Regions from separate parts of the Aerococcus viridans genome, predicted to be linked through region 2. Evidence: predicted binding sites of a transcription regulator. Region 2 holds the regulator's gene; the other holds the start of a gene.
The links. Region 2 encodes HrcA, which represses chaperone genes, less so after heat shock. Its sites were predicted from a motif close to TTAGCACTCNNNNNNNNNGAGTGCTAA; they were not measured.

Region 1 (7,597 bases), 490 kb from region 2:
CTTCTAAGTCTTTTGGCGTACCGATGTTGGCAGCGATTTCGAATTTCTTGCCGTCTTTAGTTAAAGTCTCAGCGTCTTTAAGTTTTTCCCACTCAGCTTTACGAGCTAAGAAGTCGGCAGCAATTTTTTCGTATTCTGCGATGGTTGCGTCATCAGGATTTACAATAACATCACCATTTAAACCATCAACAATGACAATGTCACCGTCATTGATCTCTTTAGAAACATTACCAGTCCCTACAACAGCAGCAATTTCTAATGAACGAGACATGATTGCTGAATGTGACGTACGTCCACCGATATCAGTCGCAAAACCTTTAACAAATTGGCGATTTAATTGTGCTGTATCACTTGGCGTTAAGTCATAAGCCACCACAACTACTTCTTCATCGATAGTTGAAAGGTCAGGAATTTTAACACCTAATAAATGCGCTACTAAACGGTCAGTAACATCTTTGATGTCAGCTGCACGTTCTTGCATATAAGGATTGTCTTCCATACCTTTGAAGATTTCGATGTAGAAATCAGCTGTTTGACGAACTGCAGATTGCGCGTTCAATGTTTCATCTTCAATTTTTTGCGTGTAAGCTTGTTGCAATTCCGGATCTTCAAGGACCATTAAATGCGCGTCAAAGACTTGCGCTTCCTCTTCTGACAAGGCTTTAGATGCAACCGCTTTAATTTTTTCGATTTCTACTTTTGAGTCAGCTATAGCTTTTGCTAAGCGTTCTTTTTCTTGTTGTGAATCGTTAGATTTTGAAATTTCAAAACTTAAATCAGGTTCTTCAACTAAGAACGCTTTAGCGATGGCAACGCCATCACTAGCCGCGATTCCTGTTAGTTTAGTCATATTATTCTGATAACCCTTCGTTTTTCATAGTTTCAGCAATTGTTTGGATTGCTTCTTCTTCGTCATCACCTTCAGCAGTGATTACAACGTCAGAACCTTGACCTACACCTAAAGACATTACGCCCATGATAGATTTCAAGTTTACAGATTTACCTTTGTATTCTAAGTTAATATCTGAGTTGAACTTGCTTGCAGATTGCACCAATAAAGTTGCAGGACGTGCGTGGATACCAGTTTCAGCTGTAATGTTAAATTCTTGTTTTTGCATAATCAAAAATCTCCTTTTAAATGTTTTATTCATACCTTTATAAATAGGCAAGAGTTATTATAGCTTATCTATTTGAAAAGTAAAATGTCACAAATTAGACTATACCATAACTAGAAAACTCTTTCATTAATAATTTACCAAAAAAATAGCGTTTCCACAAGGTTTTTCCCTTGAATACTACAGGAATAATTTTTGTTTAAGCTTTTTGGTTGAAAGTCAAAATTGGTCAGAGTATAATATAGACCTGAATAATTCATACTTTGACTTCAAACCGTCTGAAACTGCCTAACGGCAGTCTTCATTTACTTTTTCATTTTCACCTGTTAAGTGATGCAAAAAGAACCCCATTCTGATATGGTAAAGGTGTCGAAACCAACCAAAAGAAAGGAGTTCTTCTCATGACTAGCTTACACAAAAACCAGGTAAAATTCAATTCAAATTTGACTATTTCACATACAGGTGGTCGCTTATCGAGTGATTCGGGTTTGGTCTTAGTTAAAGAGGTGATGAATACCTTCGACTTTTCACACGTAGCTAAACAGTGGCTCCATATTAAAGACAAACGTGTTTACTTCACACATGATAACTTAGCGATATTAGAACAACTCATTATGCAGTTAATTGCTGGGTACTCGGCAGACTCATCAGCTAATCTATTAAGACAGGATCCAGTCTTTCAAGCTGTACTCGGTAAAAAAGAGTTGGCCTCACAATCGTCAATCTCTCGGTTTTTAGATCGTTTCACCGAGGAGAACATGGATCAACTCCAAGCATTAAATCAGTCGCTGATTGATAAAGCGCGTTTGATTCGCAATGACACCGAGTTAATCATTGATGTCGATTCCACACATTCGGATACCTTTGGACGCCAAGAACAAACAGATTATAATGCCCATTATCAAACCTACGGCTATCACCCATTAGTTGCATTTGACGGATTGACCGGAGATTTCCTAAAAGCTGAACTGCGTTCAGGCAATCAGTACACGTCTAAAGGGGTAAAAGCCTTTATCGACCCGCTGTTACACCACTACAAGAGCACGTTACCTCATACCGAGATATTGGTTCGGGGTGACAGCGGCTTCGCCACACCAGAGGTGTATGAATCTTGTGAAGCAACTGAAAGCCAGTACGTTATCCGATTAAAGAGCAATCGGAGGTTAAGTCAGTTAGCTGAACACTCTGTTCTTTATGGGGATAATAAAAAATGGGAAGACCGAGAAATACAGTATTTTTCACTCCCTTATCAAGCACAATCCTGGTCAAAACCCCGTCGCGTTTGTATTCGATCAATCCGTGAAGCAGGAGAGCTTCTTTTTCACCACGCATTCATTGTGACGAATCTATCCGATAATGTCTCGCCTGAAGTCATATTCTCTCTTTACGGCAAGCGTGGAACAATGGAAAATTTCATCAAAGAAGCGAAATCAGGCTTTTATTTTGACAAAACAGATAGTCCGCGTTTCCTGGAAAATCATGTCAGAATGATGATCAGTGTCCTGGCTTACAACCTCGTCAATTTTTTAAAGACCATTGGATTTGAACAAGTCAATCGGGGGATGACGATTCATTCTATACGATTGACATTGCTTAAAGTTGCCGGAAAACTCGTTAAAACAGGTAGACAAGTCTATCTCAAACTGTCGAGTTATCATGTGTATCAAACTGAATTTTATAAGGTTTTTGAACGCCTACGGCGATCTAGGCAATGGATTTAGGCTAGTTATCGTAAAAATTTTTAACCTATTTTTCCAAGGGGTCAGTCTGCCCTTAAATAGACAAATAATTTTTATTACAGCCTTCTTCCGTATATATCCTGTTCGAAAACACATTATTTTGGAAGAATGTATCTGCCTAATTTAAATATAGGCACTTTGTTCAAAAAAATAGCTTAAATTTAGAGCTATGAATTATTCAGGTATAGATATTAGCAGTTATATTTATATGCTGCGAATATAAAAATTGCAGGCAATCGCTCTAGCATTAAATAAAGGAAGTGCTTATATGTTATGTCAAAACTGTGGCGAACGCGACGCTGTCATTCATGTATACGCAAATGTGAATGGACGACGTGAAGCGGTAAACCTCTGCCAAACATGCTACTCACAGCTATCTCAAGGTAAACAAACAAATAAATTAAATAACAATAATAGTAATAACCCCTTTGGCGGCTACAGCTTTGATGACCTATTACGTCAAATGCAACAACAAGGCTTTTCTGGAAATTCGCAAAATAAAGCCCAAGCTCAACCTGGCAAAGGTGGCAACAATGACGATTCTATCTTAGGCAATTACGGAACCAACTTGACTGACCAAGCCAAGGCTGGTTTGATCGACCCAATTATCGGTCGAGACGATGAAATTATCCGAGTGATTGAAATCCTGAACCGTCGTACAAAAAACAATCCTGTTCTAATTGGTGAACCGGGTGTCGGTAAAACAGCCGTTGTCGAAGGCCTAGCCCAAAAAATTGTTGAGCACGCTGTACCAGAAAAATTACGCAACAAAGAAGTCATCCAATTAGATGTCGCTTCACTTGTTCAAGGTACTGGTATCCGCGGCCAATTCGAAGAAAAAATGCAACAATTAATGAATGAAGTCCGCGAAAATAAAAACATCATTCTATTTATAGATGAAATCCATGAAATTGTCGGCGCTGGTTCAACTGAAGGTGGTTCACTAGACGCTGGTAATATCTTAAAACCGGCTTTAGCCCGCGGTGAACTCCAATTAGTGGGTGCAACAACCTTAAGTGAATTTAGAAAAATCGAAAAAGATGGCGCCCTAGCTCGTCGTCTACAACAAGTCATGGTAGCTGAACCTTCTGTAGAAGAAACCCTGGAAATTATCAAAGGTATTCAAGAAAAATACGAAGGATTCCATAACGTGAAATATAGTGATGAAGCCATTGAAGCAACTGTGCGCTTATCAGACCGTTATATCACGGACCGTCAATTACCAGATAAAGCGATTGACCTATTAGATGAATCAGGTTCTAAAAAGAATTTAACCATTCCATTCTTAGACCGTGAATCGTTGAAGAATCAAATTGACGAATTAACCAGACTGAAAGAAATGGCCACAGAAGCTGAAGATTATGAAAAAGCAGCCTACTACCGTGACCAATTAAATAAATACCAAGGCATGTATGATAGCAACCAAAATGTGACTGAAAAGACCCCAACGGTTACTGCTAGCGACATCCAAGCGATTATCGAAACAAAAACCGGTATTCCTGTTTCAGACTTGCAAGAATCTGAGCAAAACCAACTAATCAACCTAGACGAAAACTTGAAGCAACACGTCATTGGTCAAGACGATGCTGTAGAACACATTGCCAAAGCTATCCGTCGTAACCGGGTTGGTTTAAGCCGTCAAGACCGTCCAATCGGTTCTTTCCTGTTCGTCGGCCCGACTGGTGTCGGTAAAACCGAATTAGCACGTCAATTGGCCATTCAATTATTTGGTCGTCGCGAAGCCTTAGTCCGCTTTGATATGTCTGAATACATGGAAAAACATGCCGTGTCTAAATTAATTGGTTCACCTCCAGGATACGTAGGCTACGATGAAGCTGGCCAATTAACAGAGCAAGTACGTCGTCAACCATACTCAATCATCCTATTAGATGAAATTGAAAAAGCCCATCCAGACGTCTTAAATATCTTCCTACAAATCATGGAAGACGGTCGTTTAACGGACGCCCAAGGTCGCACTGTATCCTTTAAAGATACCTTAATCATCATGACATCAAACGCCGGTTCAGACGGCGTGGAAGCAAGTGTTGGGTTTGGCGCAAGCAAACAAGGTAAACAACAAAGTGTCATGAACAAGATTGGTGACTACTTTAAACCTGAATTCTTGAACCGTTTCGATGCCATCATTGAATTCCAACCACTAACTAAAGCAGAATTGATTGTGATTGTTGACCTACTATTAGACAATATGAACAACTTACTAGCCAACCAAGATATCCACGTAAATGTTGATGACAAGGTCAAAGAACGGTTAGTTGAACTTGGCTATGATCCAAAACTTGGTGCTCGCCCATTAAGACGTGTCATCCAAAATCAAATCGAAGACCAAGTTGCTGATACCTATCTAAAAAATAGTGACATTCACGAAATTAATTTCACAACAAATACTGACGACGAAATTGTAGTAAGTGTCAGTGAAAATGAAAATGAAAATTCATGAAACTTAGAATCAGACGATAGTACAACTAAATAAACAAAAAAAGGAATTGTGGCTTCATTGATATGCTCCCTCTAAAGTAGACACTTAAAAAAATAAATCTACTTTAGGGGGAGTTTTTTTGCGTTCAAATAGTAAACATACAGTATCTGAATTAGAATATTTTATTAAATTATATTTACAGGAAGGCGTAAGTATCAGTGAGTTGCAAGAAACCTATGGTTTAAAGCTTGTAGAAAATAAATTTCGCCGCAAGATTCTACGATATAAAGAGCACGGCATTTCTGGTATTCAGTCAAGTAAAACCAACAATCATTATAGTCAAGAGTTTAAGCAAGCTATTGTTGAGGAGTACTTTACTTCTGATCGATCAATAGCTGGGATTGCACGTAAGTATAATATTCCTTCAGATGCAACTGTTGGAAATTGGATAATCAAGTATACTAAGGGTGAAGAAAACCGTAATTATTCTCCATTACCCGAGGTGTATAAAATGAAAAGCAGAAAAACGACCACAGAAGAAAAATAATGATTGTCAAAGATTGCTTGGCCAATGAATTGTCTTATAAAGAAACAGCTCAGAAACATCATGTATCCTACAACAATGTGTATTCGTGGGTTAAAAAGTATAAAAAATACGGTCCTGATGGACTTAGCGATAATCGTGGACGGCGGAAACCTGGTAGTTTACAAACAAATGAAGAGAAGTTACAGGCAGAAATTGCCGCACTGAAGGCTAAAAATGAGTACTTAGAAACAGAAAATGCAGCAATAAAAAAGCGGAGAGAAGTGGAAAGAGAGTTGATGTTACGCAAACAAGGTATGAAGTCGAATATCAAACCATTAAAAAATTACATCAAGAAGGATTCAAAATAGTGCATTTATGCAAAGCTTTAAAAGTCAGTAGAGCCGGTTACTATAAATGGTTGAATCGCAAACCATCCCCCAAAGGTCAGCGTTTAGAAAAGCTTATTGAAATGATTATCCATACTTATAATAAATTTAATGGTATTTATGGTTATCGTCGGATAACCATTTATCTAAATCATTACTTAGGTGCTAAAGTAAACCATAAGTGTGTTCATCGATTAATGAAATTATTGAAATTAAAAGCTGTTATTCGTCAAAAAAGATATAATTACAAACCGCATACACCTAATCATGTGGCAGAAAACATCTTAAATAGAGCATTCCAAGAAGAATACAAGCCAATGGAAGTGCTACTTACAGATGTAACAGAATTACCTTACGGTAATAATTCAAAAGCATATCTAAGCGCTATTTTAGATTATGGTGTCCAAAAAATAATAGCATTCAAACTCTCACACAACAATAACAATGCCTTAGTTCGAGATACGTTTTCACAAATTGAAAATCAACTTATCCCGGATAAAACATTGATCCACAGTGATCGTGGATTTCAATATACTTCTCATTTTTTAGAGAATATATTTCCAGAAACGATGTAATACATAGCATGTCCAGAGTGGGTAAATGTATAGATAACGGTCCGATGGAAAGCTTCTGGGGTATTCTGAAATCAGAAATGCCACAATTAGAAGCATACGATACGTTTGAAGAGTTAAATGATGCACTTCAATCTTATATTGAATTTTATAATATGGAGCGAGTTCAACTTAGCATGGGATTACGTATTCCAGCATAAAAAACCATGCATATTAAAATTGATGCATGGCTTAAATATTTTATTTATTTACCTGTCTGCTTGACAGGGGGCAGTTCACATTGCTACAATTCCTTTTTTTATAAATAATACTTATTCTTTTATCGTTAGAAATGGTTTGTTAGGAATAGAACAACAATGGCAACAACGACAACAAGTGAATCAACTATAAAACCTAGAATCATCGGCTTAGGACCAATTTTTTTAATATCTTTAAAGTTAGTCGTTAATCCAATTGCAGATAAGGCCATGATCATACTGAATTTTGATGCACTAGAAATAGACGGCGCAATCGCATTCGGTATAATACCAATGCTTCGCAAAGCCACAACGACTAGAAATAAAATGATGAAATACGGGAATATTTTTCGTAAATCGACAGGTGTATGGGATTCTGTTCCCTGTGCCTTATTTTCTAGCCGTTCATTAATAACAGAGAAAATAAGCACATATGGGATGATAAATAGTGTACGTGTTAGTTTTACAATAACCGCTACGTTTCCACCAAGTTGTGAGAAAGCATAACCAGCAGCTACTACAGAAGAGGTATCATTCACCGCAGTACCAATCCAATGACCATACCCTGTATCAGACATCCCCAGCG
Region 2 (7,597 bases):
CACCCACAGTATGTCTCGTGTGGGGAAATGCATTGATAACGGTCCAATGGAGAACTTTTGGGGAATTATTAAAGAAGAAATGTATCGGCTGAAGACTTATGTGAGCTTTGAAGAATTAGAGAATGATATTAAACAATATATTGGGTTTTATAACACTCAACGGGTGACGTTAAAAATGGGCTTAAGCATTCCGGCATAAAAAAAGCCATGGATGAAAAGTATCATACATGGCACAAAAATTTTGTTTATTTACCTGTCTACTTGACAGGGTGCAGTTCAGATCGACTAGTGCTACTTTTTTCATTTATTAAGAAAATGCGTCTTTCAATTTATCAAAGAAACCTCTGTCTTCTTCACTTACTTCGTCTTTTGAAGCTTTAGCGAAAGCTCTCAATGAAGCTTTTTGTTCTTCATTTAGATTCTTAGGTGTAACCACTTTAACAGTTACTATTTGGTCACCATTTGAATTACCATTTAATTTAGGTGCACCCTTACCGCGTAGACGGAATTTCGTACCTGTTTGTGTACCAGCTGGCACTTTCATCGATACTTTACCGTGAACAGTTGGGACTTGAATTTCAGCACCTAAAGCCGCTTGGGCGAAGTTAATTGGTAAGACATAGCGGATTTCTGCCCCTTCACGCTCGAATATTTCAGAAGGTTTCACATGGAAAACGATATACAAGCTTCCTGCTGGTCCATTATTTTTACCAGCATTTCCTTGCCCGCTTAGACGCATGCTTTGACCATCTTCAACACCGGCTGGTACGTTAACTTTCACTTTATGTGTTACAGTTTCACGTCCAGCACCGTGGCAGTGGTGGCAAGCTTGGTCGAATACTTTCCCTTTACCTGAACATTCATGACATACAGATTGAGAAACCACACGACCTAATGGTGTTTGTTGGTAAACTTTTTCAACACCAGAACCAGAACATGTTGGACAGGTATGCACTGCTGTACCTGGTTCAGCACCAGATCCTTCACATACTGTACAGTCTACTTCACGACGGTAAGAAATCGTTTCTTCCGTCCCGAAAATAGCTTCTTCAAATTCTAGGTCCATATTGTATTGTAAGTCATCACCTTGTTGCGGTGCATTAGGGTTAACCGTACGGCCGCCTCCACCGAAGCCACCACCGAAACCGCTGAAGCCTCCGCCGCCTCCACCAAAGAATTGCTCAAAGATGTCTTCAAAGCCAGAGCCGCCGTAAGATTGGTAACTACCACCACCAAATCCGCCGCCTCCACCGAAGCCACCGTCAGTAGCTGCGTGACCGTATTGGTCATAGGCTGCACGTTTTTGGTCATCACTTAAGACTTCGTATGCGTCAGAAATTTCTTTAAATTTGTCTTCCGCATCCGCTTCTTTGTTGATATCTGGATGATATTTTTTTGATAATTTTCGATAGGCTTTCTTTATTTCATCCTTACTTGCGGTCTTTGACACGCCAAGGACTTCATAGTAGTCTCTTTTTTCAGCCACACTGTACTCCCCCTTGAATCATGCGTTATGCAGTCCATCATAACATAAGAAACCCCGCCCTCATAGAAGACAGGGTTTGAAACTTATGGATTATTTATCGTCGTTAACTTCCTCGAAGTCAGCGTCTACATCGCCATCATTGTCTGAAGAGTCGTCTGCGCCTTCTTGACCTTCAGCTTCTTGCGCTGCTTGTTCGTACAATTTGACAGTTAAAGCTTGAATTTTTTCATTTAATTCATCTTTCTTAGCTGTCATTGCTTCAACATCGTCAGCTTCTTGCGCTGCTTTCAATTCATCTTTAAGCGCGTTAGCTTCGTCAAGTTCAGCTTGATCAACTTTACCTTCTAATTCACCAGTTGTTTTTTCAACTTGGAAGATTAATTGGTCAACTTCGTTTTTAAGATCTGCTGCTTCTTTACGTTTTTTATCTTCTTCAGCATTCGCTTCAGCATCTTTCATCATACGATCGATTTCTTCGTCTGTTAAACCTGAGTTAGATTGGATGGTAATTTGTTGTTCTTTACCAGTACCTTTGTCAGTCGCTTTAACATTTACGATACCGTTTTTATCGATATCAAATGTTACTTCGATTTGAGGCACACCACGTGGTGCTGCAGGAATATCTGTTAATTGGAAACGACCTAATGTCTTGTTATCTGCGGCCATTGGACGTTCACCTTGCAATACGTGTACATCTACAGCAGGTTGGTTATCAGCTGCAGTTGAGAATACTTGTGATTTAGATGTTGGGATTGTTGTGTTACGGTCGATTAATTTAGTGAACACGCCACCCATTGTTTCGATACCTAATGATAATGGTGTTACATCAAGTAATACCACGTCTGTAACGTCACCTGAGATAACCCCACCTTGGATTGCAGCACCCATAGCTACTACTTCGTCAGGGTTAACTGAACGGTTAGGCTCTTTACCAGTTTCAGCTTTAACCATGTCGATAACAGCTGGGATACGAGTAGAACCACCAACTAAGATAACTTGGTCAATATCTGATTTAGATAAACCAGCATCAGATAAGGCGTTTTTAACTGGTTGTTTTGTACGTTGTACTAAGTCGTAAGTTAATTCGTCAAATTTCGCGCGAGATAAAGTAACTTCCAAGTGAAGTGGACCTTCAGCACCAGCCGTAATGAATGGTAATGAAATTTGTGTTGACGTTACACCAGATAAGTCTTTTTTCGCTTTTTCAGCAGCATCTTTTAGACGTTGCATAGCCATTTTGTCAGAAGAAAGGTCAATACCGTTTTCTGATTTAAATTCAGCGATTAAGTAGTTTACGATGGCGTTATCAAAGTCGTCCCCACCTAAGTTGTTGTCACCAGAAGTAGATAATACTTCAAAGACACCGTCACCTAATTCAAGGATTGAAACGTCGAAAGTACCACCACCAAGGTCAAATACTAAGACTTTTTCGTCTGCGTCAACTTTGTCTAAACCGTAAGCTAGTGCGGCTGCCGTTGGTTCGTTAACGATACGGTCAACTTCTAAACCAGCGATTTTACCTGCATCTTTAGTTGCTTGACGTTGTGCATCGTTGAAGTAAGCAGGAACAGTAATAACTGCGTTTGTTACTGTTTCTCCTAAGTAGTCTTCAGCGTAACCTTTTAAGTATTGTAAGATCATTGCTGAAACTTCTTGAGGTGTATATTTTTTGCCTTCAACTTCTACAGTGTAGTTGTCTTCACCAATGTGGCGTTTAATTGAAGCAATCGCGTTAGGGTTTGTTACCATTGAACGTTTTGCTACCTCACCAACTTGGCGTTCGCCATTCTTGAATGAAACAACTGAAGGTGTTGTACGGTTACCTTCTGGGTTAGGGATAATTTTAGGTTCGCCACCTTCTAATACAGAAACTGCAGAGTTAGTAGTACCTAAGTCAATTCCGATAATTTTTGCCATAATAAAACACGTCTCCTTTTTTAATTAATCTATCAATTTAAATGAATTTATCTGTGGTTATAATATATGTTAAATGAATTATTGTGCAATAGAAACCATCGCAGGTCTTAGTACACGATCTTTTAATACATACCCTTTTTGGAAAACAGCCACTACTTCTTCAGCTTGCTGTCCTTCTTCAGCCGGTACCGCACTCACAGATTGGTGGAAGTTTGGATCGAAGATTTCACCTTTAGGGTCAATGACTTCAACACCTTCCTCTGATAAAGCTTGTAATAAGCTTGCGTGTACCATTTCGATACCTTTCACTAATTGCTGAGATGACTCATCATCCTTAGCTAATTCTAAAGCGCGTTCCAAGTTATCGATAGCTGGTAAAATACTCTTAGCTAAATTCTGAGATCGATACTTTGAAGCAGCTTCACGTTCATTTTGGTTACGACGGTGCATGTTTTGAATTTCAGCAGATAGACGCATAATTTGGTCATCTTTAGCCGCTAATTCAGCTTGAAGAGAGGCTAATTCGCTATCTTCTTCAGTTACTGTTTCAACTTGCTCGTCTTGAACGTCAGTTTCATTGACTTCTTCATTGATTTCTTCATTGATTTCTTCATTGATTTCTTCATCAACATTTAAATCTTGTTGTTTGTCGTCCATTTTTGTCAATTGATAGACCTCCTAAGATTTATAATAATTGTCCAGGTATCTAACCATTTCTTTTGAAATACTTTGGAAAAGCTGCGCCATACGAATGTAGGACATACTTTCCGGACCGAGTACCGCAAAAGTGATTAACTTACCTGATTTTACAGTACCCATGCTAGTAGACATTAAACTCATATTCTCCAATGTCGGATCTTTAAGTTCCTTACCCACCCTCACTTGGATACCTTGGTCTGTGGTATTAATCAGTGAAGTAATCACTGATTGGTCCTCTAGTAATTGACTTAATTGTGCAATACTAGTCCCATTAGCTGAATCAGCTAATGAAGAAAATAAATAATTTTGACCATTTACCCTCATGCTATCACTATTGAATTGATTCATAAACCGGTGAATCAAAAGATTACTGTCTTCATCAGACCGGTTCATTTGCTCAATATCTTTTAAATAGTGTGTTTGCAGCCTTTCAATCACCGTTGCAAGCTCAAGGCCCACAAGTTCTTGATTCATAATCACTGCAATACCCTCAATCAATTCCGGTGTAACCACCTCGTTGAATGTCACAATTTGATTGCGAATGACACCTTTATCCGTCACCAATATGACCATTGCTTGGTCAGCGGTTAAAGACAATACTTGAAAATTGGCCAATCGTTGCCTTGTAATATCTGGCCCCATCGAAATAACGGCGCTTTCTGAAAGCGAGGCTAAAGTCGCAGCCGTTTTTCGAATCACTTGACTCAAATCGTTATAAGGATCGTGGAATATCTCTCTAAGTAAAGCATCTTCCTCTTCCTCGAGCTCTAAATCAATCAATCCGCCATAATATGGCATGATGTGATTAATATAGTAACGATAACCCGCCTCAGCTGGCACTCGTCCAGATGATGAATGGGTTTTGGAAATCAAGGATAAATCTTCAAGTCTGGCTAATTCATTACGTATTGTAGCAGAACTTGCGTTTATTTCTTGATGTTGAGATAAAGTTTTCGAACCGACTGGTAATTGATGTTTTGAATAATGATCAATTACCGCCTGTAAAATTAAACTTTGTCGTTTTGTTAACATCTTATCACCTCATTAGCACTTAACAACTCTGACTGCTAACATGTCTATAATATAGCACCTATCATTTCTTTTGTCAAGAATAGTCAAACTTTTTTTTGACTTTTTTTGACTTTTGAATCTTCATTCAAGATTTCAAGCTTTTGGAACTGGTTAGGTTGGCTATTTTACACAATAATTCTATAAAAAAAGACACCAAACTATTTGTAATAGTGCGGTGCCCTTTCGATTGGCATAATTTTTCGATACCCTTATTTGTTGTCACGTAACCAGTTAGTTGCTGATGTTGCTAAGGTAGCAGATCCAACAATTAATGCTTCTTCGTTGAATTGTACTAATGGGTGGTGAACAGGGTATACTTCGCCATTGTCATCTGGTAATGGACAACCAATGAAGAAGTATGTTGATTCTGGCAATTTGCTAGCAATGTGTGCGTAGTCTTCAGAAGCTAAGTATGGTGGTACGTTCACCACGTCATATTTATCATCTAAAGCTTCTTTAGCAGAAGCCATCACTTGTTCAGCCATTTCTTCAGAGTTGATTAATGACGGACAGTCAGCCAATACTTCATATTCAGTTTCAGCACGGAATGCTTTACCAATATGTTCAACGATTTCTGGTAAACGTTTTGAAACGTGTTCTGCTGATTCTGGGAATAATGAACGAGAAGTTCCTTCTAAGACTACTTTATCAGGAATCACGTTGATGGCACCACCTGGCGCATTGATGTAACCCATAGATAATGACGCACCCTTGTTAGATGGTAATTCTCGAGCTAAAATGCCATTCGCACCATTAATGATTTGGCTAGCCACAAAGACTGGATCGATACCGTTGTTTGGCATTGCACCATGAGCACCTACACCTTTAATAGTGATACGAAAGTTTAAAGCAGATGCTAAAGCCTCTTTTTTGTGGATCTCAACGTCCACTTTGTCACCATTTGGCCACATATGCAATGCCATACCAGCGTCTGGTACTGGGCTTTCTAAAATACCTTCTTCAACCATTACACGTCCACCATTTAAAGTTTCTTCTGCTGGTTGGAATAAGAATTTGATTTGACCTTCTAATTGGTTTTCGTTTTCTTTCAACATTTTTAAAACCATTAGTAAAATAGTGGTGTGCATGTCATGACCACATAAGTGTCCATTTTCATTTTTAGATGTACATGCTGATTGAGATTTTTCGGTAATGGCTAAAGCATCCATGTCTGCACGTAACAATAAAGTTTTACCCTTAGCAGAATCACCCAATGTACCTGTAATTCCGTATGTATCACCTACGTTTTCGTATGCAATTCCAAACTCATCAAGTTTTGATTTCACAAGTTTAGTTGTTTTTGGTAATTCGAAACCAACTTCAGGGTTTTCGTGTAAATGACGACGAACCTTTACTGCATCATCAAAAATTTCTTTAGCACGATCCAAATATGCCATTTTGACATTCCTCCAATATTTTTTATTTCCTATTCCATTCTACTACTATTCTAAAAATTGTCTGATCGAATCTATAAAAACGATTAACTAAAAACCTTTTATATCAACGCTTCCCATTTTCTTGATTGTACTTGCACACTTTTTGTCAAAAAAAACGCCAAAGACAAATCCCTAGCGCTCATTTCAAAGTCATATTTTACATATTTTGCAAAAATACTATTTTTGCAAACTTTCTAAATAATTTTCAGCATCAACCGCATCCTGATCCATTTGTTTAATCAACCCTTCAATTCCATCAAATTTAAGTTCAGGTCTAAGGTATTTATGCCAATAAACCGTTACGTATTCACCGTAGATTTCCCCTTTAAAATCTAAAAGATGGATTTCTACTGTACGCTTGCGGTTTTCCCCGAAGGTAATATTAGTCCCAATTGAAGCAACACCTGGGTAGACTTGCCCATTCAACAACATCTCAACCACGTAGACACCCTCAACTGGAATCAATGATTCTGCTGCAACCATTAAATTAGCTGTTGGATACCCTAGCTCACGGCCGCGTTTTTCTCCATGAACAACGATCCCGTCGATTGAATAGATATAGCCCAGTTGTTGGTTAGCTTTGTCAATTTGACCAGTATTCAAGTCATGGCGAATTTCAGTTGACCCCACCTTGCTGGTATCTTCCGATAATTTATTCACTTCAATAATGTTAAAACGACCAGCTGCATGGCTAGCTAAGGTCCGCATGTTGGCGATGTCCTTTTTGCCGTAGGTATAGTCAAAACCCGCTACAACCGATTTGGCATGCAAACCTACCATATATTGGTCCACAAATTCTTGCGGTTTCAAGGCTGCGAATGATGACGTTAATTGCGTGACATAAAGGTAATCCACCCCAAGTTGTGTCATTAATCGTTCTTTCTCGGCTAAAGTAGTTAAATAAGTCACCCCTTCAGGATGGATTTGTTGGTACATGATCCTTGGTGCCATATTGAAAGTCATCACAGCTAGTGGTAATTGCAAACGG

Region 1: AWM76_RS03370 (ATP-dependent Clp protease ATP-binding subunit) is a predicted target of HrcA. The motif match lies at 3,046-3,072, and genes of this name have one in related genera.

The regions. Positions count from the first base shown of each region.
Region 1 covers NZ_CP014164.1:685,971-693,567, reverse strand. Annotated here, with positions in the region: gene ptsP (phosphoenolpyruvate--protein phosphotransferase) at 1-850, opposite strand, end outside; gene AWM76_RS03380 (phosphocarrier protein HPr) at 852-1,118, opposite strand; gene AWM76_RS03375 (IS1380 family transposase) at 1,517-2,836, shown strand; gene AWM76_RS03370 (ATP-dependent Clp protease ATP-binding subunit) at 3,123-5,312, shown strand; gene AWM76_RS10365 (transposase) at 5,431-5,838, shown strand; gene AWM76_RS10360 (helix-turn-helix domain-containing protein) at 5,838-6,185, shown strand; partial or broken gene AWM76_RS10695 (IS3 family transposase) at 6,146-6,778, shown strand; gene AWM76_RS10690 (IS3 family transposase) at 6,787-6,975, shown strand; gene AWM76_RS03355 (YeiH family protein) at 7,101-7,597, opposite strand, start outside.
Region 2 covers NZ_CP014164.1:1,172,791-1,180,387, forward strand. Annotated here, with positions in the region: partial or broken gene AWM76_RS05650 (IS3 family transposase) at 1-199, shown strand, start outside; gene dnaJ (molecular chaperone DnaJ) at 308-1,486, opposite strand; gene dnaK (molecular chaperone DnaK) at 1,577-3,403, opposite strand; gene grpE (nucleotide exchange factor GrpE) at 3,482-4,069, opposite strand; gene hrcA (heat-inducible transcriptional repressor HrcA) at 4,082-5,134, opposite strand; gene AWM76_RS05675 (M20 metallopeptidase family protein) at 5,383-6,570, opposite strand; gene ribF (riboflavin biosynthesis protein RibF) at 6,787-7,597, opposite strand, start outside.